Candidatus Scalindua japonica: one gene and its partner. The main gene of each other region encodes a partner of the protein of the gene in region 2 in a complex. Links are inferred from orthologs where the notes say so. Each region holds a gene or a part of one and is shown on either strand. Other genes may lie near its edges.

What was found.
Region 1: the proteins of accC (region 2) and accD are in contact, whole or in part, in a solved structure (PDB 8UXZ), measured with the Escherichia coli proteins. The link is inferred for Candidatus Scalindua japonica from one-to-one orthologs.

Annotation. Positions count from the first base shown.
Region 1 is NZ_BAOS01000027.1:83,013-99,326, forward strand. What follows is about bases 7,990-10,866. They hold accD (acetyl-CoA carboxylase, carboxyltransferase subunit beta), read right to left. Parts: upstream 9,902-10,866; coding sequence 9,077-9,901; downstream 7,990-9,076. Other genes in these bases: SCALIN_RS13865 (Lcl C-terminal domain-containing protein), read left to right, coding at 7,990-8,289; SCALIN_RS13870 (GIY-YIG nuclease family protein), read right to left, coding at 8,554-8,838; rpe (ribulose-phosphate 3-epimerase), read right to left, coding at 9,948-10,640; SCALIN_RS13890 (phosphoglycerate kinase), read right to left, coding at 10,672-10,866. Also shown: hxlB (6-phospho-3-hexuloisomerase), read right to left, coding at 1-124; SCALIN_RS13825 (YggT family protein), read left to right, coding at 317-553; SCALIN_RS13830 (phosphopentomutase), read left to right, coding at 763-1,938; murC (UDP-N-acetylmuramate--L-alanine ligase), read left to right, coding at 2,081-3,451; SCALIN_RS13840 (hypothetical protein), read right to left, coding at 3,514-4,104; SCALIN_RS13845 (TerB family tellurite resistance protein), read right to left, coding at 4,121-4,849; SCALIN_RS13850 (coiled-coil domain-containing protein), read right to left, coding at 4,888-5,691; SCALIN_RS13855 (hypothetical protein), read right to left, coding at 5,709-5,900; tRNA lysidine(34) synthetase TilS, read left to right, coding at 6,029-7,501; more of SCALIN_RS13865, read left to right, coding at 7,711-7,989; more of SCALIN_RS13890, read right to left, coding at 10,867-11,868; gap (type I glyceraldehyde-3-phosphate dehydrogenase), read right to left, coding at 11,884-12,885; SCALIN_RS13900 (CsgG/HfaB family protein), read left to right, coding at 13,305-13,937; SCALIN_RS13905 (hypothetical protein), read left to right, coding at 14,228-14,446; SCALIN_RS13910 (NAD-dependent epimerase/dehydratase family protein), read left to right, coding at 14,993-16,039; SCALIN_RS13915 (hypothetical protein), read left to right, coding at 16,174-16,314.
Region 2 is NZ_BAOS01000045.1:26,115-42,381, forward strand. Bases 8,932-11,761 are described here. They hold accC (acetyl-CoA carboxylase biotin carboxylase subunit), read left to right. Parts: upstream 8,932-9,588; coding sequence 9,589-10,935; downstream 10,936-11,761. Other genes in these bases: accB (acetyl-CoA carboxylase biotin carboxyl carrier protein), read left to right, coding at 8,932-9,262; SCALIN_RS20345 (multiheme c-type cytochrome), read left to right, coding at 11,301-11,761. In the rest of the region: SCALIN_RS20295 (hypothetical protein), read left to right, coding at 1-1,336; SCALIN_RS20300 (vWA domain-containing protein), read left to right, coding at 1,516-2,538; SCALIN_RS23250 (hypothetical protein), read left to right, coding at 2,771-3,355; SCALIN_RS20310 (VWA domain-containing protein), read left to right, coding at 3,569-4,477; SCALIN_RS20315 (aldehyde dehydrogenase family protein), read left to right, coding at 4,827-6,290; SCALIN_RS20325 (tetratricopeptide repeat protein), read left to right, coding at 6,744-8,276; SCALIN_RS20330 (TIGR00725 family protein), read left to right, coding at 8,276-8,803; more of accB, read left to right, coding at 8,807-8,931; more of SCALIN_RS20345, read left to right, coding at 11,762-12,047; SCALIN_RS20350 (hypothetical protein), read left to right, coding at 12,181-13,287; SCALIN_RS20355 (formate dehydrogenase subunit gamma), read left to right, coding at 13,280-14,188; SCALIN_RS20360 (sigma-54-dependent transcriptional regulator), read left to right, coding at 14,247-15,623; SCALIN_RS20365 (hypothetical protein), read left to right, coding at 15,886-16,267. UniProt on the Escherichia coli protein: This protein is a component of the acetyl coenzyme A carboxylase complex; first, biotin carboxylase catalyzes the carboxylation of the carrier protein and then the transcarboxylase transfers the carboxyl group to form malonyl-CoA.

The DNA of each region.
Region 1 (16,314 bases), on a different replicon or contig from region 2:
CAGCGATAAACTTTTTAAATTCATCTTCTTTAATTCCGTCCAGAACATAGTCTATCTCATTAATTATAGTCTTTGTTGTGGATTTAATACTCGATTCGATGTTATCAGGGTCTGTTATCTTCATAATAGTTTAAGACAAATTCTATCAATTAAATATAAAAATTTCAAGAAGTAGGTGTGTGGAATATACAAAAAAAGAGTTTCTCTCCGTTTTTAATTAACGGTGATAAATTTTTTGTTGCTATGAATAGTATTAATTGTTAGTATTCGACTGCTTTAATACTAATAAAAATCCCTTAACTTTTGGATACTTTTTATGGAATTCGCTTTTATTGGTCAAATTATAGGACTTTACAAGTTGGTACTTATCGTAAGGATAGCTTTGTCGTGGATTCCTCACAATCCACATAACCCGGCAATAACATTTCTTTATAAAATAACAGAGCCGGTACTAGAACCTGTCAGGCGTGTTATTCCCGCTATTGGAGGAATAGACATCTCTCCTATTATTGTGTTTATCGGCCTCAGTTTTATTAAAGGGATTTTCACTTAATCACAAAAAGATAGTAATTCTTGATGGGATGGTACATTTCTCTCTACTACTACACTCCTAAATTTCATAGTTTTTTTGTTTAACCTGAGCGAATATAACTATTTACACAAAACAAAATTGTTGTAAAATTATATGCAAACAGGGCGCAAATCATTTTATCTAATAAATATTTCTGAATAGCAGAAAAAGGTAAGGTGTTAATTATATTGATGGTGAACAGAGTAATCGTTGTTGTTCTTGATAGTGTTGGAATCGGCCAATTGCCGGATGCTCATAAATTTGGGGATGTCGGTAGCAACACACTGGTAAATACCGCCAAAGCAGTTGGAAGACTGAATATCCCTAATATGGAACGCCTGGGCATTGGTAAGATTGAAGATATTGCTGGTGTTTCAAAGGACGTTAATGAGATGGCTTTTTACGGCAAGATGGGTGAGGCATCAGTAGCCAAAGATACAACGTCCGGTCACTGGGAGATTATGGGTGTTATAACAGACAGACCTTTTCCAACCTACCCCAGTGGATTTCCGGAAGAGGTGATTGAACAATTTTCCAAATCTATTGGCCGATCTATATTGGGTAATAAAACGGCATCGGGAACAGAAATAATAGAGGAGTTGGGCGCTGAACATATTGAAACAGGTTTTCCAATTGTATATACATCTGCTGATAGTGTTTTCCAGATAGCTGCGTGCGAGGATATCATATCGGTAGAATCTTTATATGAAATATGTAATTGTGCTCGAGACATACTAAAAGGTGAGCATAATATCGGTCGGGTTATTGCCAGGCCATTTATAGAAGAAAACGGAACTTATACACGGACAGAGAGGCGCAGAGACTTTTCATTGCCGCCTTCAGAAGATACGGTGTTGGATAAGGTCGCAATAAGCGGGTATGAAGTAGTGGGTGTTGGTAAGATCGGTGATATCTTCGCGCATAGGGGACTGACAAGGGAAATACACGCATATAACAATCAAGAGGGTATGCAGAAGACAATAGGATGTGTTAAGGAGAATTTTAAGGGTATCATTTTTACGAATTTGATAGACTTCGATATGAAATATGGCCATAGGAATGATCCGAAAGGTTATGCAGGTGCTCTGGAGGAATTTGATCAGCGTTTGCCGGAGCTTATTGATACATTAAAACCTGATGACATTCTCATTATTACCGCTGACCACGGATGTGATCCTACTATGCCAGGTACAGATCATTCTCGTGAGTATGTTCCTCTGCTGGTTTATGGAAAGAAATTAAATAAGCCTCACTCACTCGGTATTCGTACATCATTTACGGATGTTGGTGCCACTATCTCAGAGATATTACTTAAGCAGAAACTCGATAATGGAAAAAGTTTTTTTGCTGAATTGATAAACAGTTAAGTCTTATGCAGGGCCGTAGGAACCGCAAAGAGAGGCTGTATTTTTTCACCACCCCCCCTTTTTTTTGCAATAAAATTAAGTTTTAGGCCATTTTTTTCTCTGTGTTTTACTTCTACGGTTAAAAAGATTTTGTTGAGCTAAAATGAAGAAAAATTTAAAATATCATTTTGTGGGGATTGGTGGAATTGGTATGAGTGCGCTAGCGCAGATTACTAAATCGCAGGGTCATTTTGTAGGCGGTTCTGACAGAAGAAATGATAAAAAGCAGACCCCGGAAGTTTTTCATAAACTGGAATCTCAGGGCATTAAACTTTCTCCACAGGACGGAACGGGTGTTGATAATGAGACCGACTTTATTGTTATTTCCAGTGCGGTAGAAGAAGATAACCCTGATCTGCAAGTTGCGAAGCAGGAGAATATTCAAATCATCAGAAGATCTGATTTGCTTAGCAGCCTTTTCAACAATAAAAAACACGGAATTGCCATAGGAGGCAGCAATGGAAAGACTACGGTTTGCGGAATGACATCGTGGATACTTGACAGTGCCGGTCATGATCCAACAGTTGTTGGTGGAGGGTATGTAAAAAACGTTGTTACAGATAAGTTATTAGGTAACTCCAGGTTTGGCAATTCAGAAACTATTATCATTGAGGCAGATGAGAGTGACGGCAGCCTGATCAAGTATATTCCAAAGATTTCAGTTATTACAAATATATCCAAAGACCACAAGACTGTAGAAGAACTTGGGGATCTATTCAGTAAGTTTGCTGAAAACACATCTGATACCGTGATAATTAACGAAAACTGTGCTCATCAAATAAAAATTAACAATAACTCTAAAAAAGTCCTCAAGTTTGGTGAAGATAGTGTATCAGATATCATTGCTTCTGAAATTTCCTGCAACGCTTTTGGTTCAAGATTTAAGATAAAAGAGAGTGATTTTGAGATAAATATTCCGGGTCTATATAACGTTCATAACGCACTTGCCGCTATTGCCGCAGCACAGGCAGAGGGTGTCTCGGATACAGAGATAAAGCAAGCATTGAAAACGTTTAAAGGCACTAAAAGAAGAATGGACGTTGTTGGTGAGAAAAACGGAATAAAAGTCATAGATGATTATGCGCATAACCCGAAAAAAGTTCAGGCGGCAATTGATGCCGTAAGGCTAATCAGTGAACGTTTAATAATAGTGTTTCAACCGCATGGTTATGGTCCAACAGAATTTATGAAAGAAGAACTAATCGCTGCCTTTGCCGGAAAGTTATTACCGACCGATGTATTGTTTATGCCGGAAATTTTTTATGCGGGTGGAACGGCAAATAAAAAAATATCTTCGAGCGATATTATCAAAGAGTTGAAAAAAAGAGGTAAAAACGCATTTTTTGTTCCAGATAGAGAGGACATTGTAACTGAAGTTGAGAAGAGAGCAACTCAAAACAATTGCGTAATTGTTATGGGAGCAAGAGATGATTCACTCACGGACTTTTGTCACGCTATTCTTAGAGCGTTATAGGAATATAATTTAGATTATAATTGACAGTATCAGGTATGAAGCACAAAAGCGTACCTCATAAATTATTTTATTTTTACCAGATCAAAAGGAAACTCTAACTCATTTCCATCCGGAGACGTAATTAACAATTTTAATGTAGAGTTCTGGTTTATGTTTTCAACCGGAAATTTATATACACATCCAGCCACAAATGCCGGTTCTTCCGGGTAAAAGCGACTAGGCTCTGCGTAATCCGGAAAATATGAAAACATCGGATAAATCGGTTTATCTTCAGAATAGAGAATAGCATTATAGCCTTTTGCAAATTCCATGTATTCACCAAAAACGGATACGACAAAAGTCAGGCTATCTTTAAAATGTAATGCCCTTAATATCTCCCCTTCAGATAGTTCACGTTTTTCAACCGTTGCTTTCTTTGCTTTAAAAGCGACATTGTGATAAGGTGTCCACAATGTGGCCCAATCATCCTTATCATCAAGATGAACAACCCATGGCTTGGCAAAATTTGTAGGGCTCAACAGTTTATTTTTTTTCCCATATTCAATTGCTTCATTTATCTGTTCAGGTGTTAAATCAAGAGATATGCTATAGGCGGTTTTGCCAATCAGACATACCGTAGTAATAAAAGCTAATAAAAGAGTTCTTTTTAACATTAATTGTTCCTCCGTATTAAAATCCTTTTTCCTTTTTTATCTCTTCGTAGGCATTATTAATTATCTGAAACTTATCACTGGCAAGCCTGGTAAATTCATCTCCCAGGTGCGAGACTCTATCCGGATGATACTGTTTGGAGAGATGTCTGTACGATTTTTTAATATCTTCCATTGAAGAGTTTCTGGTAACATTTAGAATTCGGTAGTGTTTGTCGTTATCACTGCAAAATTCTGCTCGTATCTCGAACGCATCGTCTGCATTAATCTCTACAAAACTGATAATATCGTTTATCATCCTCTCTTCGTTTGGATGCAATACCTTATCGGCAAACGCAACCAGATAGACAATCCGCAATAAAGAGAGCCTCTCTTCATAACTGGAATACTGTTTGAATTCGTAGCTTACTGCCCGTAGATCCAAGTCTACTCGAGAAGTCTGGTTTATTAAATTTCTGATAAAACTTAGGTCTTCTCCCTGAAACCCAAAACTTACAAACGCCCTTTCAATAACATTGATTTCCTGTGTACTTACACGTCCATCCGCTTTGGCAATCGATACAAGTATTCCAACTAAATGTGTTATGAAATTTAAGGACTTTTCCTGATTGCTTGAGGGCATTCCTATGGGTGTTTGTTTTAGAGACTTATCAAAAAAATCTCCTGTCATTGTGCCGAGGATTGCCCCAAAAGGGCCGCCAAAAAGAAATCCCAGGCCCGCACCAATTGCTTTACCTTTCCATTTCAAAGTCAATGTCCTTTCAAGCTATTCAGCCGTATCTCCCATTACCTGTTTTTCTGGATATGGGTTTTTTCTAAATCTTTCTGTATCTGTTTTTCTTTAATCCTGTCCTGCGCAATTTCTATGTTAAATTTTGCTTCCAGTTTACTGGGGTCGAGCACCAGGACTTCTTCCCATTTTGCTATTGCTTTTTCAAAGTTCTCTTCTCTATATAGATGAATTGCTTTGTTCAGCAGCTCTTCGACAAGAGATGATTTACGTTGTTCTTGTGTTTCTTTTATCAGACTTTTTCTGCTTTGTTGTGTATTATTATTTTCTGTTTTAATTTTTGTGACGGTATCAACAGTGTTTTCTGTTCGTGCCACGGTCTCACTTGTTGCTTCCAGTATTTCCAGTTTTGCCTTGAGGTTGCTATTCTCTGATCCAATTTCAGCCAGACGTTTATTGATTTTTTCAAGTGAAAGTTTTGTTTTTTCCAGTTCTTTTTTTAATCGATTTCGCGTGGTGTTATTCGATACCTGTGCTTTTTCGAGAGTAGACTGTTTATCCTTTATTTGTGAGTATTCTTCATTTAACTGTTTCTTAACAGCTTCCAGCTCACTGAATTTTTTCTTTAATTCATAATTTTCCGTTGTCAGGCTTCCAAGGCTATAAGATAAAGTTGCCACTTTTTCTTCCAGCACATCCATTCTTTCCTCTTTATTTTTATTATTTCTGTTTTTGTTGCTTTCATCTTTGTCTTTTCTTAAAAAATTTTTATTTAATTGGAAACATCCTGAGTTAAATAATCCGGCAAAAATAACAAGAATTGTAAATATGTACAGGTATTTAGAGTTTTTTTTGTTCACAGCATCCCCCCTAATGATCATGTGGTTTTTATGTCCTGGAGTTTTAGAATTGCTATTTGTGAGATTGCCAGTTCTTCAATTTTTCTGGTTTGGTGTAAAATGTGCTCCCAGTCTTTTGTTGTTCCTGTTGCAAACCCCTTTTTCAACCTGCTTTCCAGCTTTTTCAGGTCGGTTTCTAATAACTTAAGCCTGCTTTTTATATCTTCCATTATTATAATGATCTAAATACAAAGGTGGGATACCGAAAAAAACTACAAGTTAATTCTACTTAACATCCAACCGATGTCAAATATTTTCTACTCTTGACTTGCTTAACCAGGAGGGATATAGTTTTGTCATGTTGCAATTAAGAAAACAGGTTGCTGGTGTTATCAGAGATTTCAATCTTTTCAATGATAAGGACAGAATCATATTAGGTGTTTCCGGTGGACCGGATTCTGTTGCGTTGTTGAGCCTTATTTATAATGTAAGGCGTGTAAATCCTCCTTATTCTACAATTTTCATCGCACATTTGAACCATTCACTCAGGGGTAGAGAATCAGATGGAGATGGACAGTTTGTAAGTTCTCTTGCGGATAAATACAAAATACAACTCATTGCAGAAAAAAGGGACGTTAGAGAAATAGCGCGGGAGCGTAAGATGTCACTGGAAGAAACTGCACGGGATGTGAGATATAAGTTCTTTGAGAATGCGGCAAAAAGTGTGGGTGCTAATGTTATTGCGGTTGGTCACAATGCCGATGACAATGCCGAAACAATTTTGCATAGAATAATCCGGGGTACCGGTATTACAGGCGTAAGTGGAATAAGACCAAAACGAAAACTTACACCCACTTCAACCATTAACCTTGTTCGTCCCCTGCTGTTTACATGCCGTAAAGATATTATTGCTTATCTGGAGGAAAAAAATATTACTTACAGGGTTGATTCGACAAATATAGAAAAAGATAAATTAAGAAATAAGATCAGACTGGAACTTATTCCGCACCTTGAAAAAAATTATAATCCAAAGATAAAAAAGTCCCTGGTTACGTTAGGTGAAACGGCAATACAAAATTGTGATTACCTGGAAAAAGAAACAAATGTTTTATTCAAAAGCGTATTAATAAATAGAGAGGCGAAAACAGAGACACATATAGATAAAATAGTATTGGATATAAATAAATTAAAAGAGTCATCTCAGATTTTGCAACAGATGATTGTTAAAGAGGTAATCATCCGGTTAAACATTCCTCTCAAGAAGATAGGCAACAAAAACTATAAAAATATTCTAAACCTTCTTAATTCTAAAAAAACAGAGATAAACCATATGATTAAGGAGTACCTGAATATCAGGAGAGAGGAAAATGAGTTGTGCTTTTCCAGAAATAAATTTTATGTGGAAGAACGACCTGTTTTAAGCGAAACTGAAATAAAAATTCCGGGAGAAACAGAGCTTGTTGATATGAATTATCAGGTAAAAACAGAGATCAGGGAGATCAAAAATAATTTCCTGGAAGAGTTCAAACAAAAGAAAACAAGCAAAGAAGAAGCTGTTGATTTTGATAAGGTCAGTATGCCGCTCACAGTCAGGACGAGAAGGCAGGGAGATAAGTTTTGGCCGTTAGGTTCTCAGGGGGTTAAGAAAATAAAAGATTTTTTTATAGATAATAAAGTTCCTGTGATGGACCGGGATGCTATCCCGTTAGTAACGATGAACGGACAGCCAGTGTGGATAGTGGGGTTTCGTATTGATGATCGTATTCGGGTTTCGGAGGAAACAACAAAATTATTAATGATGAAGTTTGAGGAGAGAACGACTCATATATAAGTGCTTATATTCGTATGGTTTTTGATAAACCCATGAACATACGCGGCATAAAGAAGAAGATCAAAACGATATCAGACGTTCTTTCTTATGGAAGCCGGATTAAGTAGTAGACCAATAGGAATTCCTTGATGATGGCATAGTTCTTAAATATTATTGGGAGAGTTCTGGTATTTTTACATAACCAGCTCCCGGATGGAGGTAAAACAAATATGAAAAAGTATTTACTATATTTCTTAATAACATCACTAGCTCTTCTTTCTGGCCGGGTGACACAAGCAGAGGAAGCAAATCCACAAAAAATAACCTTGCGTTCATCCTACATGAATTTATCTGTTTCTGAAGTACAGTCAATGCCAAATCTTTATATACGAAAATTTGATGAGTGGGGATTTTACGGACACAGCACAATCATTCACCGCTACGAGAAAAAGTCGATAAAAGGAGACAATGTGGTAATAGATCATACAACGGGGCTTATGTGGCTCCAGTCGGGTTCAAAAGAGTATATGCAGTGGGTTGCAGCAAAAGCATGGATAAGGAATTTGAATACCCGAAAGTATGGAGGCTATAACGACTGGAGATTCCCTACTATAGAGGAAGCAGCATCACTGCTTGAACCTGGCAAGACGAATGCCCTCCATATAGATCCAATCTTTGACAAGGAACAGTGGGGTATCTGGTCCGGTGATAAACGAGGCAGTAGCACCTGGAGTGTCTACTTCAGCCTTGGTAACGTACGCTGGCGCTACAAAAACCGATATGTTCGTCCGGTCCGTTCACTCAATTGATATTCAGCAGACGGTTATTCTTGATTTTGAAAAATACTTGTGTTGGCATCAGGCAAGTTGGACATGTATCAATGTATAGATTGTTGTTTATGTGTTATCTTACTATTTATAATCTCGGTTCTTCAGATTAAAAAAAGGGTAAAAGAAAAAACCCACCATTAAGGTGGGTTTTTAAATGCTCCTCGGGTAGGTATCCTACGCTCTTGACCTTCGGAGTACCTTTGGATCAACTCTTTTTTTTACTGCCAGTTCTAATTAAAGTCTTTAGTCTGTTTTTCTGCCCTTGGTAATATCTTTTGCTAAAGCAACAGAAACTAGCCTTTTATATGCAAATGCTTTTCCCGAACCAGACTTCAAATATTTTTCAAAATTTTTCGACTGTTTCTCTGTTTCGAAAGCACCATACCACACTAATTCCCAAGGCAAATGTGGCTTAGTGCTCTTCACCTTTCCTTCGTTATGTAATTTTATTCTGGCTTTTAAATTTTTTGTAGAGCCAGAATAAAAGATGTGAGACTTTAAGCTTAATAGAATATAACAATAATGCATGTTGTTTAATTTATTAGCAAAAGCCGGTACTACCGTTATTGGGAAATGTCAGCTACAGAATGGCAATAGCCACTCTGTAGCTTTAGCGAAAGATGGCTCCTCGGGTAGGATTCGAACCTACAGCCTAGTGGTTAACAGCCACCCACTCTACCATTGAGCTACCGAGGAATTTATTTGTCATTAGATTATTATAAGCAGAATATTACAACATTATAACATGAAAATCAACAATTACAATTTAACTACTGCTGTTACAATTACAATAATCCAGAATTTTTGAAATTTCCGACTTTAATCGGTCGCGTCCAGCAATTATGTCGATAAATCCATGCTTAAGCATCGATTCTGCAGATTGAAATCCTTTGGGAAGCGTTTTTCTGATCGTCTCTTTAATAACTCTTGGGCCAGCAAATCCCACAAGAGCACCGGGTTCTGCGATTATAATGTCTCCTTGCGAAGCAAAGCTTGCCATGACACCTCCTAATGTCGGATCAGTAAGCACAGAGATAAAAAGTAATCCCGCATCTTGAAGCCTGGCGATAGCGGCACATGTCTTTGCCATTTGCATAAGAGAAAATGCGCCTTCATGCATTCTTGCTCCTCCTCCGGAACCGGAGACTATGATAAGTGGCAATTTCAGTTTCAATGCCATTTCTGCTGCTCTCGCAATTTTTTCTCCTACTACTGACCCCATACTCCCCATTATAAAGCTTGAATCCGTAACACAAAAAATAACATCCTTTCCATCAATAGTGCCCTTCCCAACCGTTGCGGCTTCATTTAACATTGTTTTTTTCTGTTCACTTATAACACGATCTTTATATTTTATACGGTCCTTAAATTTCAAGGGATCAGCAGGCACCATATCATTCCAGTATTCTTCAAAACTGTCTTTATCCAGTGTGATATCTATTCGCTCTTTTGTTGTGATCCTGAAGTGATGATTACATTCCGGACAAACATTATGTTTCTCTTCCACCTTTTTTTTATAAACTACGCTTTTACACCCATCGCACCTTTGCCATAATCCGTCAGGTATATTTTTTTTCTTTCTAAAGAACAATTATTTATCTCCCACAACATTTCTATTAAAACGTTTGTATTTCCGGCTAAAGAGAGCCTCCGCTTTTCATAAACTGATAAGAGTTCTCATTTGCTTCTTTACGGAGGGCTTCTATTGCGTCTTTATAGTCATCCTTACCAAATATAGAGGTTGCAGCGGCGAAAACATTTGCACCGGCAGATGCCGCATCAGCAATAGTTTCCGGTTTTATACCGCCATCCACCTCAATATCAAGATTTTCAGGAGCAATTTCCCTCAATTTTTTAATTTTTTCACATACATATTTCTTGAATGCCTGACCTGAAAACCCCGGATATACTGTCATTACAAGAAGCATGTCTATCGCTCCAAGTAGTTTTTCAACAACCTGTCCCTGGGTATCAGGGTTAATGGCAATTCCTGCTTTTAGTCCCCTGTTTTTAATTAAATTGATAACACTCAAAGGATCATCTGTTGCCTCGATATGAAAAGTCAAGATATCATCCTTGTCTGTCTTCTGTGTAAACGACTCCACATATTTATCCGGATTCTCAATCATGAGATGGATGTCCAGGGGAACGTTGGTAATTTTTTTTATTCCTTCAACGATAAATGGCCCCATTGTAATATTTGGTACAAAATGACCATCCATAACATCTATATGAATTAAGTCAACACCAGCCTGTTCTACCCTCTTAATTTCATTACCCAGCTGAGTTGAATCGGCAGAAAGTATTGACGCAGATATTTTTATTTGCATATTAAAACATTAGTTCCTTTCGCTCGCTAATTCATGACTCTTTCTTATCTGTCAGCGCCGCTATTCCAGGCAACTCTTTGCCTTCTAATAGCTCCAGGAAGGCGCCGCCACCGGTGGATATAAATGATACTTTGTATGATTCTCCCATTCTGTGAAACGCAAGGTCCGTATCTCCTCCCCCTACAATGGTCAACGCATAAGCAGTTACAACTGCCTCCACCATTGCATACGTGCCCCTACTGAATGCGTCAATTTCAAATGCCCCCATGGGGCCATTCCATAGTATAGTCTTTGCATTTTGCATGGCTTCAGAAAAAAGCTTTGTGCTTGCAGGCCCGATATCGAGAGCAAACCAGTCATCCGGAACTTCCTGGAAAGTAACCAGCTTAGTCTCCGCATTACCGTCAAATTTTTCTGCAGCCACAAAGTCCACCGGCAAATATATTTTGACACCTCTCTCCTTGGCAAGTTGATTTATCATGAGGACCTTCACTGCGACATTTTCATCTATCGTTGCCTTGCCAACACCATATCCATGAACCGCAAGGAAAGGAAATGCCATTGCACCACCGATAATTATTTTATCAACCTTTTTTACCAGATTTTCTATTATTTTTATCTTGTCCGTAACCTTTGCTCCTCCAACTATAGCAACTACCGGCCTCGACGGAGCATTGACTGCCTTCTCAAAATAATCTATCTCTCTTTTCACAAGAAAACCTGCCGCCGACTGTGGCACTTCCTTATTCATACCAACCATTGAGGCATGCGATCTGTGACAATTTCCAAATGCATCCTGTACCATCACATCACATAAACTTGCCAATTCTTTGGCAAACTCAGGATCATTTTCCCGTTCTCCTTTATGAAAACGGAGGTTTTCAAGCAGCAAGATGTCTTCAGGCTGCATCGCATCTGCCAGCTTTCTAACATCAGGACCAATGCAATCTTTTGCCAGGGTCACTTCCTTATTGAGAAGCCTGGTAAGCCTTTTAGCGACCGGCTTTAAACTGTATTCCAGTGAGACCTTTCCTCCTGGTCTGCCAAGATGAGAAGCGAGAATTATTTTTGCTCCTTCATCAAGTAAATAATTAATGGTTGGCAAAGTGGCCCTTATCCTGGCATCATCGCTAATATTCCCCTGCTCGTCAAAGGGAACATTATAATCCACTCGTACAAATACCTTCTTGCCTTTCAGGTCAAGTTCGTTAATAAAAAGTTTGTTCATTTGACAGGATCCCCTTTAAGCCTTTGTGATAAGTTTCACAAGATCAACCATACGGTTTGAATAACCCCATTCGTTATCGTACCAGCCTATTACTTTTATCAAATTACCACCAATTACACATGTAGACATGGCATCCAGGATACATGAATGTTCATTGCCTATTATGTCAGAAGAGACAATGGGGTCTTCGCAGTATTCCAATATACCATTCAATTTGCTGTCTGCCGCTGCTTTTAAAGCGCTGTTAACCTCTTCTATACTTACATTCCTTTTCACGATTGCCACTAAATCAGTTACTGAACCATTAGCAACAGGCACCCGCATTGCCATACCGTCAAGCTTTCCCTTAAGTGTCGGAATGACCTCGCCAATGGCTTTGGCAGCGCCGGTGGTCGTTGGAATAATGTTAATGGCCGCGGCCCTCGCCCTTCTCAAATCCTTGTGCATCATATCTGCAACATTCTGGTCATTCGTATAAGCGTGGATGGTCGTCACAAGGCCTTTTTCTAATTGAAAGTTGTCATTAATTACTTTTACGAGGGGAGCAAGACAATTTGTAGTGCAAGAGGCATTGGAAACAATTTTATGTTCTGTACGAAGGTCATTTTCATTTATCCCCATAACTATCGTAGCGTCAAGCTGGTCTTTTGAGGGTGCGGATAAGATTACTTTTTTTGCTCCAGCCTCAAGATGTTTTACACAATCTGCCCTCTTTGTAAATATTCCCGTAGATTCTATCGCTATATCAACTTCTAAGCGTTTCCATGGAAGGTTGGCAGGGTCTTTCTCCTTTGTCAGTGTTACCTCTTTTCCCTTTACAACTATCGTATCTTCTTTTGCCTCAATATCACCGTTAAATTTTCCATGGACTGAATCATATTTCAAAAGCAGAGATAACGTCCTGGCGTCAGCTAAATCATTTATGGCAACCACATCAATATCTTCCCTCTCTGCAATTACTCTAAATACATTACGACCTATTCTACCAAAACCATTTATTCCTACTTTTATTGCCATTATTTAAATTCCTTTCAATCCAATATAATAGATAGTTTTACTTCATAATTCAAAGCCAATTTATTCTCTAGATTAGAAAATTCATAAAATTCCAGCAGGTTGTGGCTTTATTGAGATGCCTTATTTGAAAAGCAGTTTTACCCTGCTTTCAGAAGGGATTTTCCAATTAATGTAAAATGCTTCGACTGCTTTTTCAAAATAATAAGTATTCTATAAATTGAGGAAATACTTATGGATATGAGTACAACAAAGAGGTAAAATTCTAACACACTGCTATAATTTGTCAAGAGTTTTTACCCTATGACAAAGGCAGGAAAAACAATGGTTTATAACCAAGAACACCTATTGACTATGAGGAGTTTATAAACAACAACCTTATTGAATTGAATGCGAAATGCTTTTATAATTGGACCTTTATTATGGAAAAACTTTCAAATCTGCAAATTATTATGAAGCAATATGCGGTAGTAGTCTTCTTTCTTGTTTCAAGCTGTGCCGCAATAGAGAAGGTTTCAGAGGTTGATATTAACGAAAATTTTCCTCATGATGAGATTCAAAAAATAGCGGTAATTATGTTCCAAACAAACGTAGATCATGAAGAAAAATCCTTGTTTTTTTCAAACACCTCCATATCTCCAAATGCAGGGACGGTTCTTGCAAGCATGATTGCAAGAGAACTGGTAAAATTGGATAGATATGTTGTTGTTAATAGAAAGGCTGTGGAGGAAGACCTGGAATCAAAAAATCTTAAAATAGAAGATTTTTTACTCACGCAAAGCTATTTGGACCTGGGAAAACAATTGGGTGTTGATGCCATTGTCATTGGCAGAGTTGAGGGTTTTGGTGTTTCCTACAAGACAAAAACTTCCGGGATATTCTTATCGCCATTAGTGACAAAAGTCTCATTTACGGTAAAATGTGTGGATGTAACTACAAATGAAACAATTTGGGCTGTTAAGATTAAGGGAAGCTCTATAGACGACAATGAAAGGGTTTTGTCGTCTAGGCTTATATCAGAAACTTTTGAAACGCTTAAGATAAAATTAAACTAATAAATCCGCCAGGCTATTCTATCCGTCGAGGCCAATGTAAATTACCATTGAATTCTCTCAATAAAAAACCATACCTTCTTGTACAAAAAACTATAAACGGTTTGTCTACAACAAACTGACATTTTTCCGGCAATTTGTTTACTATATATTGTAAATATAATTAATAAACATACAAAATATTGTATTTTTTTTCTTGACAACCGACGCCACGTCTGTTAGACAATGCGAATAGATTTAAAGTAATTTGATGTAACTTGAATAGATTTAATCGATTTTACGAAAGGCAAGACATGAGTAACTGTTTACAGATATATTATAACGAAAAAAGGGACGAAAACATCAAAGAGATGATTCAGGAGTTAAGAAAAGCAGAAGACTCTCCGTATTATAGGAGAAGATCGGATAGCGAAGTCGCACTGATGGTATTGAGCAGGGCACTCAAAAGTGAAGTTAAAAAATTCAAACTATACAATAAGATGATATTGGGAGGAAAAGATAATAAAAAATAAAAAATTAGTAATTTTCCAGTACGGTATTTTTTACAGAAAAGAAACTAGATGAGTACGGGGGTAAATGTGGCCGGAGCCTTCATCTCCGTTACTTCAAGCCTCACCCTCCCGTGTGCTGTCACAGCGTAATCGGGCTTTGCCGTACTCACCTGACGGGGGTCTTACTCCTTTCCCCCTCGTCGCCCGACGGCAGAAGGGCTTTCTCGTCACAGAGATCGCCCTTTTTGCCGTCTTAAAAGTGTTGTATTTGGTGGCTTTTTCTCTTCTGATATAGGCAAAAGTTAGATACGGAATAATCAATAACAAGGGAAATTTATCTAAAACTCAAATCAGGAGGCAAAAGAAATTGGCAAAAAAACGATCAGTACACCAAAGGTAAAGCTACCTGCTAAAAAAGCCGCGGAACCAAATCTCTTCTTTTTTATTTATCCGAAAACTCTTCTCATCAGGAAGAACATTCCCCCCTTTTTCTTGTTATTGATCTTCTATTTCTGAATAAATCAGATAATATATCATGTTTTATAATATGTCAATCCTATTATCAAAATGACCAGACAAACGGTATTAATCACAGGTGCCAGTGGTTTTATTGGAACAGCATTGATTGCTCGACTGCGTAATAAATATTACATTGTTGGCCTTGACAAAAAACTATATAACAATCGAGATAGCAATGTGTTATGGTATAAAGTTGATATTTCAGACAAGAGATGTCTTGGTGAATTTTTCAATGAAATAAAAGCAAAGATTTCAGGAAAAATCGATTATGTGTTTCATCTGGCAGCATATTATGACATGTCAAACAAAGAAAACAGGCGGTATCATGAAACTAATGAAAACGGGACCAGGTACTTACTGGACAATTTAATACATTTCAATGTGAAAAACTTTATTTTTACGAGTAGCACGGTCGTGTTTAAACCTGTTATAGGTAATGAGAAACTAAATGAAGGTTCAAATTTAAGTACATTCATGCATTATGGAAATTCAAAAATTTCAGGAGAAAAAATAGTTTCTGAATACAGGGAAAAGATACAATCGACAATCTTCAGACTTTCGGGAGTATATTCTCAGGATTGCAGATCTATACCGCTTGCCAACCAAATTGTTTTTATCTGGAATAGAAGTTTTGGTTATAGAATTCTGCCGGGAAGGGGAGATGGCGGTATATCTTACGTGCATATTGAAGATGTACTCGACGCCTTTGAGAAATCGATGTTAATGGCCCAAGAAATACCTTCCGGTTCGATAATGATTTTGTCTGAAGAATACCTTCTCTCAAATAATGAGCTTTGCGACCTTATATCCCGTGAGATTTATGGAAAACATTTAAATTTAATACATCTCCCAATATGGATTGTGTGGTTTTGTATAATTATTGTTAGTAATTTTTATTTATTAACAGGAAAAAGATATTTTTTTAAACCGTGGATGTTAAAATTGACAGACAAAAAATATCAATTTAATATTGAAAAAGCCAAACAAACATTAAATTGGCAACCCAGATTTCAGATGAAGACTTATATGGCAAAAATAATTAATAATCTCAAGGGTAACCCAGACAGGTGGAACACAATTAACAAGATAAAATAAAGACCTTCTGCTGATACGTTCAACACGCCCATTTTTGTTTGCGCCATAAAATACATTGGTGTATATTTAATTTAATAGTAATTTTATCATCCTTACAAATTAAAAAGGATGCTTTCCTGATTGGAGAAATGTATATGAAGAAACTGCTTATTATAATATCTATTTTTACATTAACATTCTTTTGTTCTGTTACTGTTGGCTTTGCAGATATCTTAAAGGATATGGCAAAATTTCAACAATCTTTAGGTGACTGGGTTGGACAAATTGACGAATTG
Region 2 (16,267 bases):
GCAATCAGATTATGGACGTGAACATGAGTATGGAGATTCCGTCCAGCCGCGTGATATAGATACACTGATACCTGAAATGGATGAGGCCGTTGAGTTGTGGCTGTTTGTAAGTGACTATCGGTTTGTTACCGGTAAAATGATTCATTTGACCCTGCAGATGGTGTGGAAACTGGGTGTCAGTGTAGATACGGAGGAATTTAATTCGATTGATCTTTCGCCTTTCAGCATAGAAAAGGTGACAGTTGGGGAGAGGCAGATATTTAATAATGATAGTGACTTTTGTGTCATAACATACATCCTCTCTCTGCCTGATGATGCGGAAGTGGGAATATACACGGTACCCGCATTCTACATTTCGTACAATGACGAGGCAAATAAGAGTTCCGGGCAGGTACAATCCTCTTCCATGGCTTTAAAGAAGGTTCCCATTCTGGTAGAGACAGAGTTGGATAGAGATATAATTAACATTGGAGATACACTTAAATATACACTTACGGTCTGGCATGAAAAGTATATACAGATACTTAAAGAGAATATGAGGGAACTTAATCTCAGTCCGTTTAAATTAATAGATTTCAGGATCAATGAGGAAGCGGAAGGAAAGCTGAGAAAGACCACTATAGAATATGAGCTCTCGATTTACGATTTACCGGATAAAGAAGAGAATTTTGAAATTCCTTCAATACCCGTATTGTATTTTAACAAGGGTGAAGTAGATGTTTTTGAGGAAGAGGATGCAAAGATTCCTGTAACTCAAAGAGTAGGCGCTCCGGCAATACCTGTTTTAATTAATAGCTTATTAAAAAGAATTGATGTGCCACTTGAAGGGTCAAAGGGGCCACTAGTTTATTCACGGAAGGATAAATTCTTAAGAAGCCACCTGCCGGTAATTATCGGGGTTGTTATCATAATTGCACTTGGGGCAAATGAAATCAAGAAGCTTGCATACAGGATGTCCGCGATTCTTAGAGAAAGGATTGCTATGTCTCCTCTTGCGTATGCAGAGAGGATTGAAACACTGATTAACAGTTTTGACATTGGTGCGGAAGATGATGATTTGAGGCGGTCTGTTGTAATGGTTGATTGTACATTGAGGGGGTTTATGGGCGCGTTAAAAGAGATGCCCGGAAATGTAGTGCGCTCTGTAACTACAGATGAACTAATTGCTATAATCAGGGATAAAAAGTTGGCGGATGAAATAGTTGATACCGCGGACAATGTACTTAAATCATTTGACTCCGTTATATTTGGTGAGGTCAATAGAGATGTAATTAAGCAGGCTATGGATGAAGTGCCGGAGATTCTGAAAGAGTCGAGAAGGCGGGGGTATTATTAGATAATTCATTTTGTGGCATCTATTATTAATTTGTGTATTTGCCTTTAGTAAATTTTACAATTTGAATATTTGTTATAGACAACGTTTGAAAGATTCTTTGGTCGTCCCTCACTCAGATTGAAATGTGATGGAGGAAGACCAAAAAATCTAATGTTATCATATTACAGAACATATAAAACATGAATCTGGGAAATCCTATTTTTCTACTGGTATTGATTCCTTTTATTGTCTTGATTTTTTTAAGAAGAGAAGGAAAATATTTAGGCTATTCAAGCACAAGGCATATAGAAGAGACTAAAAGCGTTAAGACTTATGTGAGACGATTGCCAAAAATACTCTGCTTCATTACCGTATTATTTGCAGCACTTGCATTTGCGAGGCCCCAATCCAGCTATCATGAAGCAGAAGTCACATACCAGGGACGTGAAATAATACTGTCTATAGATACTTCGTTCAGTATGACCGGTGAGGCTATGGAAAAAGTCAGAGACATTTCAAAAGATTTTATAAGGAAAAGAAGCCATGATATGATAGGGATTACCATGTACGGAACTGACGCGGTAGTTGTAGTGCTTCCTACCTGGGAAACAGAGTTGCTGGAGAAGTCGTTAGACAGGATCAAACCTCATCATGTTGGTGTGAGGACAGCTATCGGAGAGGGACTTTTTACTTCAATTCTTGCACTTATTGAAAGGGACATGGGGCAGGTTTTTGAAATCAAAAAATTGAGAAAAAGTATTAACAGGGATGAAGGGCTTGGTAAGTATGCTCTGGATTTTGTGAAAATGGTACAGGGAAGAGGCTCGATGAAAAACAAGGTTATAATCCTGTTTACAGACGGCATATATAATGTGGGTATAAACCCGACAAGGCCTCTTCGTTTTATTAAGAGGCTCGGGGTAAAAGTACACGTAGTCTCCGTGCCTGCCTCTGCTGAGACAGGTGTAGAGCATGAACAAGCTGCTGAAAGAACGGCATCGTTAAGGAAGGGTGTTGAATCAACAGGTGGGAAATTGTTTGAAGCGGAGAACTATGAGGAGGTTGAAAGGTTTTATTCAGAGATTGACAAAATAGAAAAGGAAAAGATAATAATGCAAACTGTTGTAAAGAAGAAAGATCTCTTCCTTGTTCCAACGGCGATAAGTATATGCTTCCTGTTAGGGATGATAGTAATAGAAAGTATATGGTTGAAGATTCCGTAATAAGACTGACGGTAAGTATGTATAGTCTGTCTCCCAAACGGACTTATATATGAGGCCTGTTTGGAAAACGGGGACTACGTATTTTGTTTAGAATGTCATTGATAAATGGTTTGTGCGCAGGTGCGAATTGGTACAACTGGCGAAAAAAGAAATGGGTCGTAATATTAAAGTTACGATATTCAGCAAGAGAGGCAAATTAAAGGATGTTTGGTGAAATCAGGAAAATATATCAATGAACAGAATCAACATTATTAAAATATCACTTCTAGTCATGGCAATAGTATTGATTACCTGTGGGCGGGGCTACTTGAGTCAGTGCAGACTTGCTGAGGATGTGAAAAAAGACGTAGAAATGGGAAGATATAATAAAGCGCTTGATACTCTGGAAGAGGTAAGAGGGTCGGTATTATACAGACTTTCTAAATATCTTGATAGAGAAGATTCATATGTTGCGTACAATACCGGTGTAGTTTTGATGCTGATGGGTGACACTAAAAGTGCGGGGGTAGAGTTCAAGCAGGCTGCCAGAACAGATAACGAAGCAATTAAAGAAAATGCCATATATAACAGGGCGAATATAATAGCAACAAATATGGATTTTATTACGGCGGCGGAAGAGTATTCAAAGGTGCTCGGGATAGATCCTGACGATTTTGAGGCGAAAAAGAACCTTGAAAGAATGCGGCTGGGGCAAAAACAACTCTCAACACTGTTTTCTCAGGTCAAACAGGAGAGAGAGGAGAGGATCCAGTCTTTGAAGCTCATTCCGTGGGGTAATAAATACAGACATAGTGGAGAACAGAAGATCAGGTGGTGAGGACAGACCTCGCTTTCGAGAGGACTAAATTTCTGGAATTCTCTAGAACGAGATACATTCTATCATTATTCGACAATAGCACTAATTCACCATAAAATATTACTCTTAAAAATGCTATTCTTTTCACAACAACAATATTTAGTTTACATACTCCCTGGCGTGGTGCTTATCTTTCTTGCCTATCTCTATTCCATGGGGAGGAAGAGGAGTTGGTTGAAGAGTTTTGGCGGGCTAGATATTTTACAGAGATTCAGCAGGATACCGAATACAACCTGCAATATCACCAAAGGTTTAATGATCAGCGCCTCATTTTGCGGTCTGTGTATGGTCCTGGTTGGGCCGAAGTGGCAGACTACTGAAGAGTATTTTGAGAAGGAGGGTATGGAGATTGTCTTTGTTCTGGATGTGTCACTGAGTATGCTGGCGGAGGATGTAAAACCTAACAGACTGCAAAGGGCAAAAATTGAGATGGAAAACTTGATTAAGGGCCTTGAGAATGATTATTTGGGTCTGGTAGTATTTGCAGGACGGGCATTTTCCATGCTTCCTTATCTGACAACAGATTATGATAGCATTTATTTGAGAATTTTGCGTATGATTAATGAGAACTACGCGCGTTTTGTCCCGTACGGTACAAATGTTGGAAATGCTCTACTTGTTGCAATTGAGTCGTTCAGCAAGGAGGAGAGAGAGAAGGTAATTATCTTTCTTACTGACGGAGAGGAGCAGTTGGCAGTTAGAAGCCAGGTGGCGGAAGCGGTAAAGATGCTTATGGAGAGGAAGGATATCTCGGTTTATTTGATAGGAATTGGAGACCTGCAGGAGTATTCTCCAATCCCTAAAAAGGACAAAAATGGACATACAATTGGTTACGAGCTTGATATAGAGGATAATACGATTATGACAAGGCCTGATCCTGAATTATTACAGGAAATTGCGGATGTAACCGGTGGTAGATATATCCATGATGCGACTGGAGATGAGCTTAAGGGTATTTTTGAGGGAGTTATAGCGGAACATAGAAAAGTTTTAGGGGTAAAGACCAGAAATACCGTTAAAGATATTTCGCAATACTTTCTAGGTGGTGTGTTGATTTTTCTCGTATTTTTTTTGTTGTTGTAAGGCGAGGTGTTCTTTACGATAATCGTTTGCCTGTTATAACGCTTTGATGTTTTCTCTTTTATACTCATAATTCTTTACTTTTCTCAGGCCGACTCCTCAGTAGATAAGTTCAACGAGTTTCTCCTTCCGTGTTTACTGATAATGTTATTAAAATAATCTGGAAATTTTTCATATTCTATGACATATTTGACTATATACAATGGCGCTGGTATAGTGCGATAAGAGGTTTCCGCTTTTATTTTGAAAATGACAAGTTGGATAGATCAAAATCTGACTGTCAAATAATCCGTCAGGTAAGAATGTTTCCGCTAAAGTATAGTGTGACTAATTAATTGAGAGGGTGAATAATATGGTTTCAAAAGAGGATATACAAATAAAACCTGGAAAATTGTTTATTAATGGCAAATGGGTAGATTCTGTTTCAGGTAAAACTTTTGATGTCTTAAATCCCGCAACGGAAGAGGTATTAACATCTGTTGCCGAGGGAGATAAGGCAGATATTGATCTAGCTGTTTCCGCTGCTCGTAAGGCCTTTGAAAAAGGGCCATGGAAAAAAATGGATGCACGTGAAAGAGGTAAGATTTTGTTAAAAATCATGGAATTGATAGAAAAGAATAAGGATGAATTGGCCCTGCTTGAAACTATGGACAATGGTAAGCCAATCAGTGAAACAACGAATGCTGATCTCCCACTTGTGATTGACTGTTTGTTGTATTATGCGGGATGGGCTGACAAAATCCATGGTGAGACAATTCCGGTGAGAGGAGAGTACTTTAATTATACCACGAGAGAACCTGTTGGTGTTGTGGGACAGATAGTACCATGGAACTTCCCCCTTCTAATGGCTGCCTGGAAGATAGCGCCCGCTCTGGCCTGTGGCAACACAGTGGTTTTTAAGCCTGCTGAACAGACGCCATTAACTGTATTGAGGCTAGGTGAGATTTGCCAGGAGGCAGGATTGCCGGATGGAGTTCTGAATATTGTGCCAGGTTATGGTCCTACGGCAGGAGCGGCCCTTGCTGAGCATATGGATGTTGATAAGATTGCTTTTACTGGTGAAAATGCTACTGGACAAATCATAATGCGGGCTGCATCAAAGAATTTGAAACGAATTTCACTGGAGTTAGGTGGAAAGTCTCCAAATATTGTATTTGCAGATTCCGATATTGATAGTGCCGTTGCCGGCGCTATGACCGGTATATTCTTTAATCAGGGTGAAGTTTGTTGTGCCGGTTCCCGATTGTTTATCGAAAAGAGTATTCATGATGAATTTGTAGAAAAGTTATCAGATAAAACTGCTGGTATGCGTGTTGGTGACCCGGTAGATGCCGACACTCAGATGGGCGCGCAGGTTTCTAAAGAACAGTTTGATAAGATATTAGGTTATATCGATGCTGGAAAACAGGAGGGAGCAAAACTGGTAACAGGCGGTGAACGATGTGGTGAAAGAGGGTATTTTATTAAGCCTACTATCTTTGACGCGGTTGATAACAATATGAAGATAGCGAGAGAAGAAATTTTCGGACCAGTTGTTTCGACAATCAGTTTTGATGATATTGATGAAATGGTAAGGCAGAGTAATCTATCGATATTCGGCCTGGCTGCTGCTGTCTGGACAAAGGATATAAAAAAGGCACACAGGCTCGCCAGAGATTTGAAGGCTGGTACAATATGGATCAATACTTATAATGCTTTTGATGCTGCATCGCCTTTTGGTGGCTTTAAACAGAGTGGTTTTGGTAGAGAGCTGGGTGTTCATGCTTTAGAGTTGTATACACAGGTAAAAAGTGTGTGGATAAACCTTGGCAGCTAAACGTTTGTTAAATAACTTAGTAACATGAAGTTTGATTATAGGTATTGGTTTAGAATGAGATATGCTTTTTGGTTATATTCAGAACCCTAGCTGCGCTGCATGGGTATTTTCAAGGTTAGCCGAGGGCTTTAAACCAACTTTTTAATCAATATGGTTTTGTTTGATAGAGATGGAAAAGCTTTAATTTGTGGTACTTACAATACTGGTAACAGCAATTTCTGTAAAAATTTATATTGAGTTTTTTTTCTAATTTGATATAAGAGTTGTTTCACAGGTCTTTTATAATATGCAGATTTTTTATTTAGAGACCGGACAAATACATCCCACACTGAAAAACTACAACGTATTGGTTTATAGCTATACGTAGGCCATGATTTGTAGTAAGTCATTTCTTTTTCTAGTATTAGACTAAGACAATCAGGATAAAAAGCACAAATTAAGATAGTGGTAACAATGAAAACAAAACGCATAGTTCAGATATTGGTTATTTTTTTATTTTTTGTTCTTCCAAAAAACATTCTTTTTAGTGCTGATGGCCATAGTTATTATTATAATCTTGGCATTTCTCATTACGAGAAAGGTAATATAGATGATGCTATTTTAGCATGGGAAAAAGCTGTCTTAGTTAATCCGGCATTTGTAGAAGCATACTATAACCTTGGGAATGTCTACGAGGAAAAAGGGTTGTTGATGAAAGCTATCTCTTCCTGGGAAAAGGTTTTAGAACTTACTCCTTCTGATATTGATGTCTATTTTAATATTGGGGTAGCATATACTAGACAGGGTATGTACACTGAGGCGAAAGATGTATTCAAATATGGAGTAAAAGTTGACCCTGATGATCCGGAAATTCACTATTTACTTGGTATTGTATTTATGAATATCGGTGAATTGGATAATGCAATCAAAGAATTAAAAAATACTTTGATATTACGTCGTGACCATGCAGGGGCCTGCTATATTCTGGGAAATGCTTATTATGACAAGAATATGTTGGATGCCGCACTTGCATCGTATAGAGATGCGATTAAGATAAACAATAAATATTCTGATGCTTACAATAATATAGGTTCAATTTTATTTGATAAGGGTCTGTTTGATGATGCTATAACTGCATGGAAAAATGCAATTGAGATTGATCCTGACTTTATAGATGCTTATTTTAACCTTGGGAACGCTTATGATAAAAAGGGGATGTTTTACGAGTCGGTTTCTGTCTGGAGAAAGGCTCTTGAAATAAATCCGGACATGTTGGACACTCGCTATAATCTCGGTATTGTTTACTCTGAAAATAAGATGTATAGAGAAGCAATCAGCGAATTCAAGCAAATTTTAACATCAAACCCTGATGATATAGATACCCTTGTTAGTTTAGGTCTTGCTTACAAAAACTGGGGGCTGATTAATAAGGCAATTTATAAGTATAAAAAAGTTCTTGGCATTCAACCTGATAACGTTTCTGCTCTAAATAATCTTGGGCTTATTCACATTCAGAAGGGGCAATATGATAAGGCTATTTCACTATTTTGGAAGTTAAGACGGATTAATCCGGATTATCTGGAAGGGCTATATAACCTTGGATTGGCATTTTACTTTAAGGATGATCTTGATAAGGCGATTTATACATGGGAGGAGTTGGCAAGTATTGATCCTGCTTATGGGAATATACATAATGATTTGTCTGTATCTTATAAAAAGAAAGGTTCGTTCCGTGACTCAATAGCTGAACATGAAAAAGCGCTTGAAGAGCTAGGTAAACGTGATAAGGGTTTTTCAATTGTGCTTCCTGCTTGTGCAAAGGAGAAAAATATGCTAGTAGTGAATAGGAGAAAGTTGTTGCCAGCGGTAACAATTGGCTTGACTCAGGAAGAAGCGGTAAGGCTTGCAAAGGTACTTGGAGAGAGTAATGTGGAAATTGGTTTTTGTCTGGAACTTCTTGCTGATATCGATTTTGTGATGCTGGAAGATAAAATTGCAAATAAATAATGTCAAAAAAAATTTGTATATCCGTGATAGGAAGTGGTAGTGGTGATGATTTGTTAAGTCCTCAAATTTCTAAAATTGCGAACGAAGTGGGACGGGAGATAGCAAGTCGAGGTGCGGTTCTGATATGTGGCGGTCTGGGTGGAGTGATGGCTGAAGCGGCTAAAGGTGCTAAAGAAATAGGTGGCCTTACGATTGGGATTTTGCCGGATGAAGATCCTGGCAGTGCAAATCCTTTTATCGATATTGCGTTACCGACAGGTTTGGGTTTTGCGAGGAATGTTCTGGTTGCATATTCCGGGGATGCTATAATTGCGGTAAGTGGCAGATTAGGCACTCTTACCGAGATCAGTTATGCTCTTATAAAAAAGAAACCTGTAATTGGGATTCAGACTTGGAATTTAGAACAGTTATCTGGTAGAATGTCTGCCTTCGAAGAACTGGTTTATAGGGACAGTGTTATAAGGTGTGAAAATGCGAAGGAAGCAGTGGATAGGGCCTTTGCTATCATAGAAAATAAAGAGAATTGATAAATGGAACTAATTGAAAAAGTAAAAAAATTAATTTCGTTGATGAATGAAAATGGTCTTGCTGAAATGGAGGTTGAGGAAGAGGCAACCAAGATACGTTTAAAAAGGAACAGCATGGATTCTATACAAACGAGTATTCAATTGCCTGATGTTAAATCTTCATTGCAGGAAGGTGCAACTAAATATCTAACATCACAGGATGAATCAAATACTTCTGAGGTCGTAGCTCCAATGGTTGGAACATTTTACACTAGTGCTCCTGGTGCCGGACCTTATGTAGATATTGGAGATGAAGTTGGAGAAGAGACCGTTGTTTGTATCGTTGAGGCGATGAAGATCATGAACGAAGTTAAAGCAGAGACAAAAGGAAAAATTGTTGAGATCCTGGTGGAAAATGGCACTGCTGTTGAATATGGACAGCCTCTTTTTAGTGTTGAGCCATCTGGAGAAGAAAACTAGTTGTACTTAGGGCAATCTTTTTTAACTGTATAAAATGACAAGAGATTGACTTGGCGGGTGAAGGATTGTGTTGTATGACTCCGGCTTACTTTACCGTTTGTGTTGTCTTGCGATTTCTTGAGTGCGGTCAAACCTCTGAGTTTGCCTTGCATCGTAATGTGCGATAGTAACAATAATAATATTTTTATGGGTCGCGCTGGTATAATCAAGTGCGAGTTTTTCTCATAATTTGGCTTTGCGTTGATAAAAAAATTAACCAAAATAAAATTATAGATTTTATATTCTACTATGAAGAAGGTGGAAATCAGGAGGGTTTTGCATAGCTTATGTTTTCCAGGATATTGGTCGCAAATAGGGGTGAAATAGCTTTACGGATAATAAGAACCTGTAAAGAACTTGGTATTGAAACGGTTGCCGTTTACTCAAAGGCTGATAAAGATGCCTTGTATCTGCAATCTGCGGATGCGCATGTTTGTATCGGTCCTGGGGAATCTGCAGAAAGTTATTTAAATATTCCAAGTATTATAAGTGCTGCAGAGATCACGGATATAGAGGCTATACATCCGGGATACGGCTTTTTGGCTGAAAATAGTCACTTTGCTGAAGTTTGTGAATCGTCTAATATTGTATTTATTGGACCGAATTCAGGGGTAATGAATAAAATGGGTGATAAAACCCTTGCAAGGAATATAGCAATTGAGAATAAGATACCTGTAATTCCAGGTAGTGACTCTACTATAAACGACCAGCAGCAGGCTCTGGAGGTAGCACACAAAATTGGCTATCCTGTTTTGATAAAAGCTTCATTCGGTGGCGGTGGCCGAGGTATGAGGGTTGCTCATAATGATATCAGTCTGGTCAATGCTCTTGCGGTTGCACAGCGTGAAGCTAAAGTGGCTTTTAACGACTCTTCTATTTATATTGAGAAATACATAGAGCCTTCGCGGCATATTGAAGTCCAGATAGTTGCTGATAAATATGGTAATGTAGTGCATCTGGGAGAGAGGGATTGCTCAATTCAAAGAAGGCATCAGAAGTTAGTGGAGCAGGCTCCATCGCCAAATTTAGCAGATCAATTGCGTGAAGATATATGTAAATCTGCCATAAAGCTTGCAAAAGCAGTTAGTTATACAAATGTTGGGACAGTGGAATTCCTGGTTGACTCGGAGGGAAAATTTTATTTCATTGAAATGAACACCAGGCTTCAAGTTGAACATCCAGTGACGGAAATGATTACTGGGATCGATTTGGTTAAAGAGCAAATCAGGATTGCCTATGGCGAGAGATTAAACTTGCGGCAGAAGAAGATAAAAAGCGAAGGGGTTGCAATAGAGTGCAGGATAAATGCGGAAGACCCTGATAATGGGTTTAGGCCATATGCCGGTAAAATTACAATGTGCAGTGTCCCTGGGGGTAAGGGTGTCAGGGTTGACTCACACGTTTATGCCGGATACGAGGTGCCACCGTATTATGATTCATTATTAGGCAAATTGATAGTTCATCAAAAAGAAAGGGAAGAGGCTATTGCCTGTATGAAGAGGGCGTTAAGTGAATACAGGATTGAAGGAATTAAGACGACGATACCTCTTCACTTAAAGGTTATTTCAGATTCAAGGTTTGCAACTGGCGATGTTGATACACATTTTGTTGAAAATCTCATAGATGAGAAATAGGAATTTGGAAAATACTTGCTAAACCTGTTCAAAGAAGATTAATGAATAGGTTTGGTGTCTAATTAATACATGGATTTAGCAATGATTTATTAGTGTTTTAAACACTGTAGGACTAAAAAAAGATTGTTATTTATAGCGTCTTGAGTGTGTCATTATCTATCGATAAAAAGTATTTATAAAATTTGCTTTTTGACTGGGTTCTTTATAAAATGTATCTAATAGTTTTTTCTTGACACACTAAAATGGTCTTGATAAAATTCCACACTTCTTGCCTTTATGTGTTATGTGGTTTTAAGTGTTAATTGTCATGGCAAGAGTATTAATTATTACAGCATAATTTAAGATATTGAGAAGGGGGTTACAATATGTTTGGCCGAAATTTAAGTAGATTTTTTCTGATGTCCGCAGCTATTACATTGTCACTTGTGATCGTTTGTAGTGGCCAGGGCTTTGCAGGAAAAAAACAGAAGTGGAAGTTCATGAGTAACTCAGGTTGCAAGTGCCATATGTCTAAAGGTTGCTTTGAAGGTGAAGAGTATAAGAAGATGAAAAATCAGCATTACAACACCTTCCAAAGGTTGGAAACTGACGAAGATAAGAGTAATCCTGAGTGTCTGAAATGTCACGCTACCGGGTTGGGAATGAAGATTAAGAAAGGCAAGTCAAAGCAGGGTAGTAAGGATTTTATTGAAAATGTTGGTTGCGAAGCGTGTCACGGCCCTGGTGAAGGTTACATTAAAGTAAAGAAAAATTACATGAACAAGGGTAAGGATGCCTTCAAGGATCTGTTGAAAAATGATCCTATGGCTGCCAGGAAGGCTCAATATGATGCAGGGATGATTGTTGCGGGAATCAACACTAAAACAATACAAGAACAATGCCTGCAGTGCCACTGGGATACTCCTGATGCTAAAAATAAATGTCCTAAGTGCGAAGGTAAGAAAAATAGTGAAGGTCAGGATAGGTTGTTCACTAAAAATTACATTAAACGGGATGATCACAGAGACCATGACGCTATAGATGACGTTGCGCCTAAAGCGGATAAAAAGAAGTGGAAGGGTTATTTGGAACAGGATCCATGGTTTAAGACAAAGCCACCTAATGCTAAATAATTATTGTCTCGTGTTTTGCTTTTGTAAATGGTTTGTAAATTAAAGCTTCACATTCGTAGCTTTTTTATAAATAGCGACATTAACAAGTGTTTTTCTGCTCCCCTCTCTCTCTTTCTGGGAGAGGGGAGATTGAATGTGGGGCCTGCTGTTAGGATATGCTGCTGAAGTTAGAGTTCGCCCACAATATAAGTACTATCTTTCTTTAAACATAAGAGGAGGAAATCATAAAGTGGTATCATTGTCAAAGTCAACGTTAAGGGTATCTAAAGATAGTAAAATTCGTAAGCTTGTTGTATTAATATGTTTCGTTTCATGTCTTGTTTTCATATCTTCAATTTCATCAATAAATAACGCTTTTGCTCAAGAAAATAGTGACTGTATGGAGTGCCATACAGATCCATCGGCGGTAGATTCTAAGGTAAGGGTGGATCACGTAACCGGTGAAGTAGAATTTGTATCAATGGTTGTTGATGAAAAAGAATACCATGCATCAGCTCACGGTGGTGAGGATTTCTACTGTATCGACTGTCATGCAGATTTAGAGGATACAGAAGGGGAACATTATCCTAATTTGAAACCGGTGGATTGTGTGACGTTCTGTCATGATGACCCTGCTGCAACATTTCTTGAGGGTAGTCATGCGAGTTTAATGCAGGAAAAAGGAGTTCAGCTGCCTACCTGTAAGTATTGTCATACAGGTCAAAAGTCTAAGATGAATACTCCTCGGGCTGATAATCTGGAGCATAGGGGAGACACTATAGAAAAATGCGGAGGATGCCACGAGAGTTATTATAGATCATATCGCAATAACCTCCACGGTCAAGTTACTGCAATGGGGCATTTGGGCACAGATATAGCAACATGTGTCGATTGTCACGGGCAGCATACCATACTTAATTCGTCAGACCCGGAGTCTACATTAGGACCGGAGAATGCAAAGGAGACGTGTGGTAAGTGTCATCCTGGGGCTGGGGACAGTTTTGTTAAGCATGTCGCGCATCCTGGATACAAAGATATTGGATATTATAAGTCTGCATTGGTAGCTCTTAAGAACATCAGGAAGGACCCCGGGGAAATCAAAGCAATCGTGAAGAGCCCGCAGACATTACTAACCGTGCTATTTCTGGCTTATGTGGGTCTTTTAGTGGTAACGTTTATACAGTTTGGTACTCATATGCTTTTCTCGTGGCTGGCATCAATACTAGACGATCGAAAGGAGGGGGGTGCTGATCATGGCTAATAGCACTACAACGTTAATGCGATTTGGTAAATTTCATAGATTTGGCCATACGCTAACAATAATAAGCTTTTTTGGGTTAGTGCTGACAGGTATGCCGTTGGTGTTTAAGGATTACGCATGGGCTCAATGGTTGTACGGCCTGATGGGAGGTTATCCTACGGCTGGTAATATTCATAGGATATGTGCGCTTATTACTTTTTTTGCGGCATTTCTTCATTTTGCATATCTTGCCTTTGAGACATTAATAAGGAAGGATAAGGGTATCTTCTGGGGGCCGGACTCTCTTTTGATACAACCAAAGGATGTGTTGCATATATTGGGAGATATCTTGTGGTTTTTCAGGCTGGCGAAAAGGCCGAAGTTTGAAAGATATATTTATTGGGAAAAATTTGAATATCTTTCGCTAATGTGGGGTACGTTGGTTATGGCGGTTACGGGTTTTGCTCTCTGGTTTCCTGTGCAAACAGCGAATCTGGTGCCTGCCAGCATTGCGACATATGTTGATATCCCAAGTATAGCACTGGTTGCTCATAGATACGAAGCGTTGCTGGCGGCAGGTTTTATCTTTTCAATTCATTTCCTGCATACACACATGCTTCCTGAAAATATTCCAACAGATGAGGCAATGTTTACCGGTAAAATTGATGAGGCGCATGTTAAGCATGAAAGAGGTGCTTATTATGAAAGAATGAAGGAAGAGGGTCAGTTAGAGAGTCTGAGGGTTCCGGCATCTTCTGCCGGTGCAAAATTTGTTTCCAGGTTAATGGGAGTTCCGCTTCTTGCTGTTGGGTTGCTGATGGTAGGGTTTATGCTGTCATCCGTAGTATGTTCTCTGGCATATCTTTTTGTGGAATTAACTAAAAACCTCCATTTTGATATATTTAGTATATTTGCTTTTTGATAATATAGAATGCTGTTTTCCTTCTTTTTTTTGAGGATGATTCTGGGTGATTAGTAGGGTGTTAATAACAGATGACGAAGAGCGTACGATTCGCAATATAAAGGTTATATTTGATGAGCTCGAAAATATCGAGATTGTTAAAGCGCAAGACCTGACTTCTATTGTGGATTTTGTTGAGCGTGAAAAACTTCATTTAATTATTACAGACCTGAGAGTGCCAAAGATGGGCAGGCTGGAATTTCTTAAACAGATTAAGTCTATGGATACTGAGCTGCCTGTGATTGTTGTTACTGGAGATGATTCCATTGAGACAGCTGTAGAATCGATGAAAGAGGGTGCGTTTGATTATATTGTAAGGCCGTTTGAAGGTGAATCTCTGTCTGTTGCTGTTGATAAAGCGCTTAAAATGAGATCTCTTGCTATGGAAAACAGATATCTTCGTAAAGAGTTGGAATCTCATTACAATTTCGGCAATATTATAGGTAATTCGCCAAAAATACTGGAGGTTCTTTTGCTTGCAGGAGACGTTTCCCGGACTGATTCAACTGTGTTTATTTGCGGAGAAAGTGGCACCGGGAAAGAGCTGGTAGCCCGGGCAATTCACTTTAATAGTTTGAGGAAAGGTGGCCCGTTGATATCGATTAACTGTGCCGCGTTACCTGAAACATTGCTGGAAAGCGAGTTATTCGGTTTTGAAAAGGGCGCATTTACTGGTGCAGAGCAATGCAAAAAGGGACGATTTGAACTGGCTAATAGTGGGACGTTGTTTCTTGATGAAATCTCGGAGATGAACCCTATTGTGCAGGCCAAGGTACTGAGATTGATAGAAGAGCGTGAATTAGAAAGGCTGGGCGGATCAGAAACTATAAAAGTAGATGTAAGGATAATTTGTGCCAGCAATAAAAATCTTGAAGAATATGTTAAAAATGGTCAATTCAGGGAAGACTTATACTATAGATTAAATGTGTTTCCCATAGAGATGCCACCCCTCAGGGAAAGACCTGAGGATGTTTTACAGTTGGCGCGGAGCTTTGTCTCTCAGTTTTCTGAGAAGATGGGCAAGTTGTCTCTTCGGATGTCTAAGAATGTTGAAAACCTATTGATTTCTAGCAAATGGGACGGTAATGTAAGGGAGCTGAGGAATTGTATTGAAAGGGCTGTTATATTGTGTAAGGGGGATATTATTACAGAGGATCATCTTCCTGTTTCGTTAGTTAAGGAGTCTATTTCAAGTTGTGGGCATAGTAAGGATAAGTCATGTCAGATGATGAATATTGATTTGCCGCCAGAGGGTATTTCAATAGACGAGTTGGAAAAACATCTGGTTTTGCAGGCATTGAAAAAAAGCAAGAATAATAAAACTAAGGCGGCTAAATTGTTGGGGCTTAGCAGAGGAACATTTAGATATCGGCTTGAAAAATATGCTAATAACTGATAATAAATAATTTGACATTCAATCTTTTCTTTGGTAGTTTGCTGACAGATTGAAGTAATGATTTGGTAGAATTCAGCCACTTTTTAATACGTATTATTGGTATAGTCACAAATGATTTTGTAACAAGCTTCTGCGGTTTATTGGCTTATGTAGTTTGTTTTAGTGGGATGGTATTATGGCACGCTATGTGCATGTTTTCACATTGATTCAATAGTGTTGTTCAATATATTATGGAAAACGAAATTTGAAAGGGGGTGAAGATTTGAGTACATTAAAAGGAAGTTTTGGAAAGATTTTGTGTCTGGCTATACTTGTGTCAATGTTTGCGCTGATAGGTGGGCAGTTTACAGTTGCTTCTGCTGAAAAGGGCGGGCCTTGTCCGAAGAAAGTTAACGAGCTTTTGTATTGGTGTACAGAATGTAAGGAGATATTTACCTGGAGTGAATGTGGTAACCTGAAATACATCTGGAATAGCAAAGAACATAAGGCTGGTGAAGAAGTTGCTAAACATAAGATGGTGAAATCCTGGTCATGTATCAGGACAAGATATAATTGCGTTAATGACAAATGCGAGAATTCTAAGGCTTGCTACGCATTTAATATCGGATTTTGTGAAGTTTGCAATGATGATTTGACAGGTACTG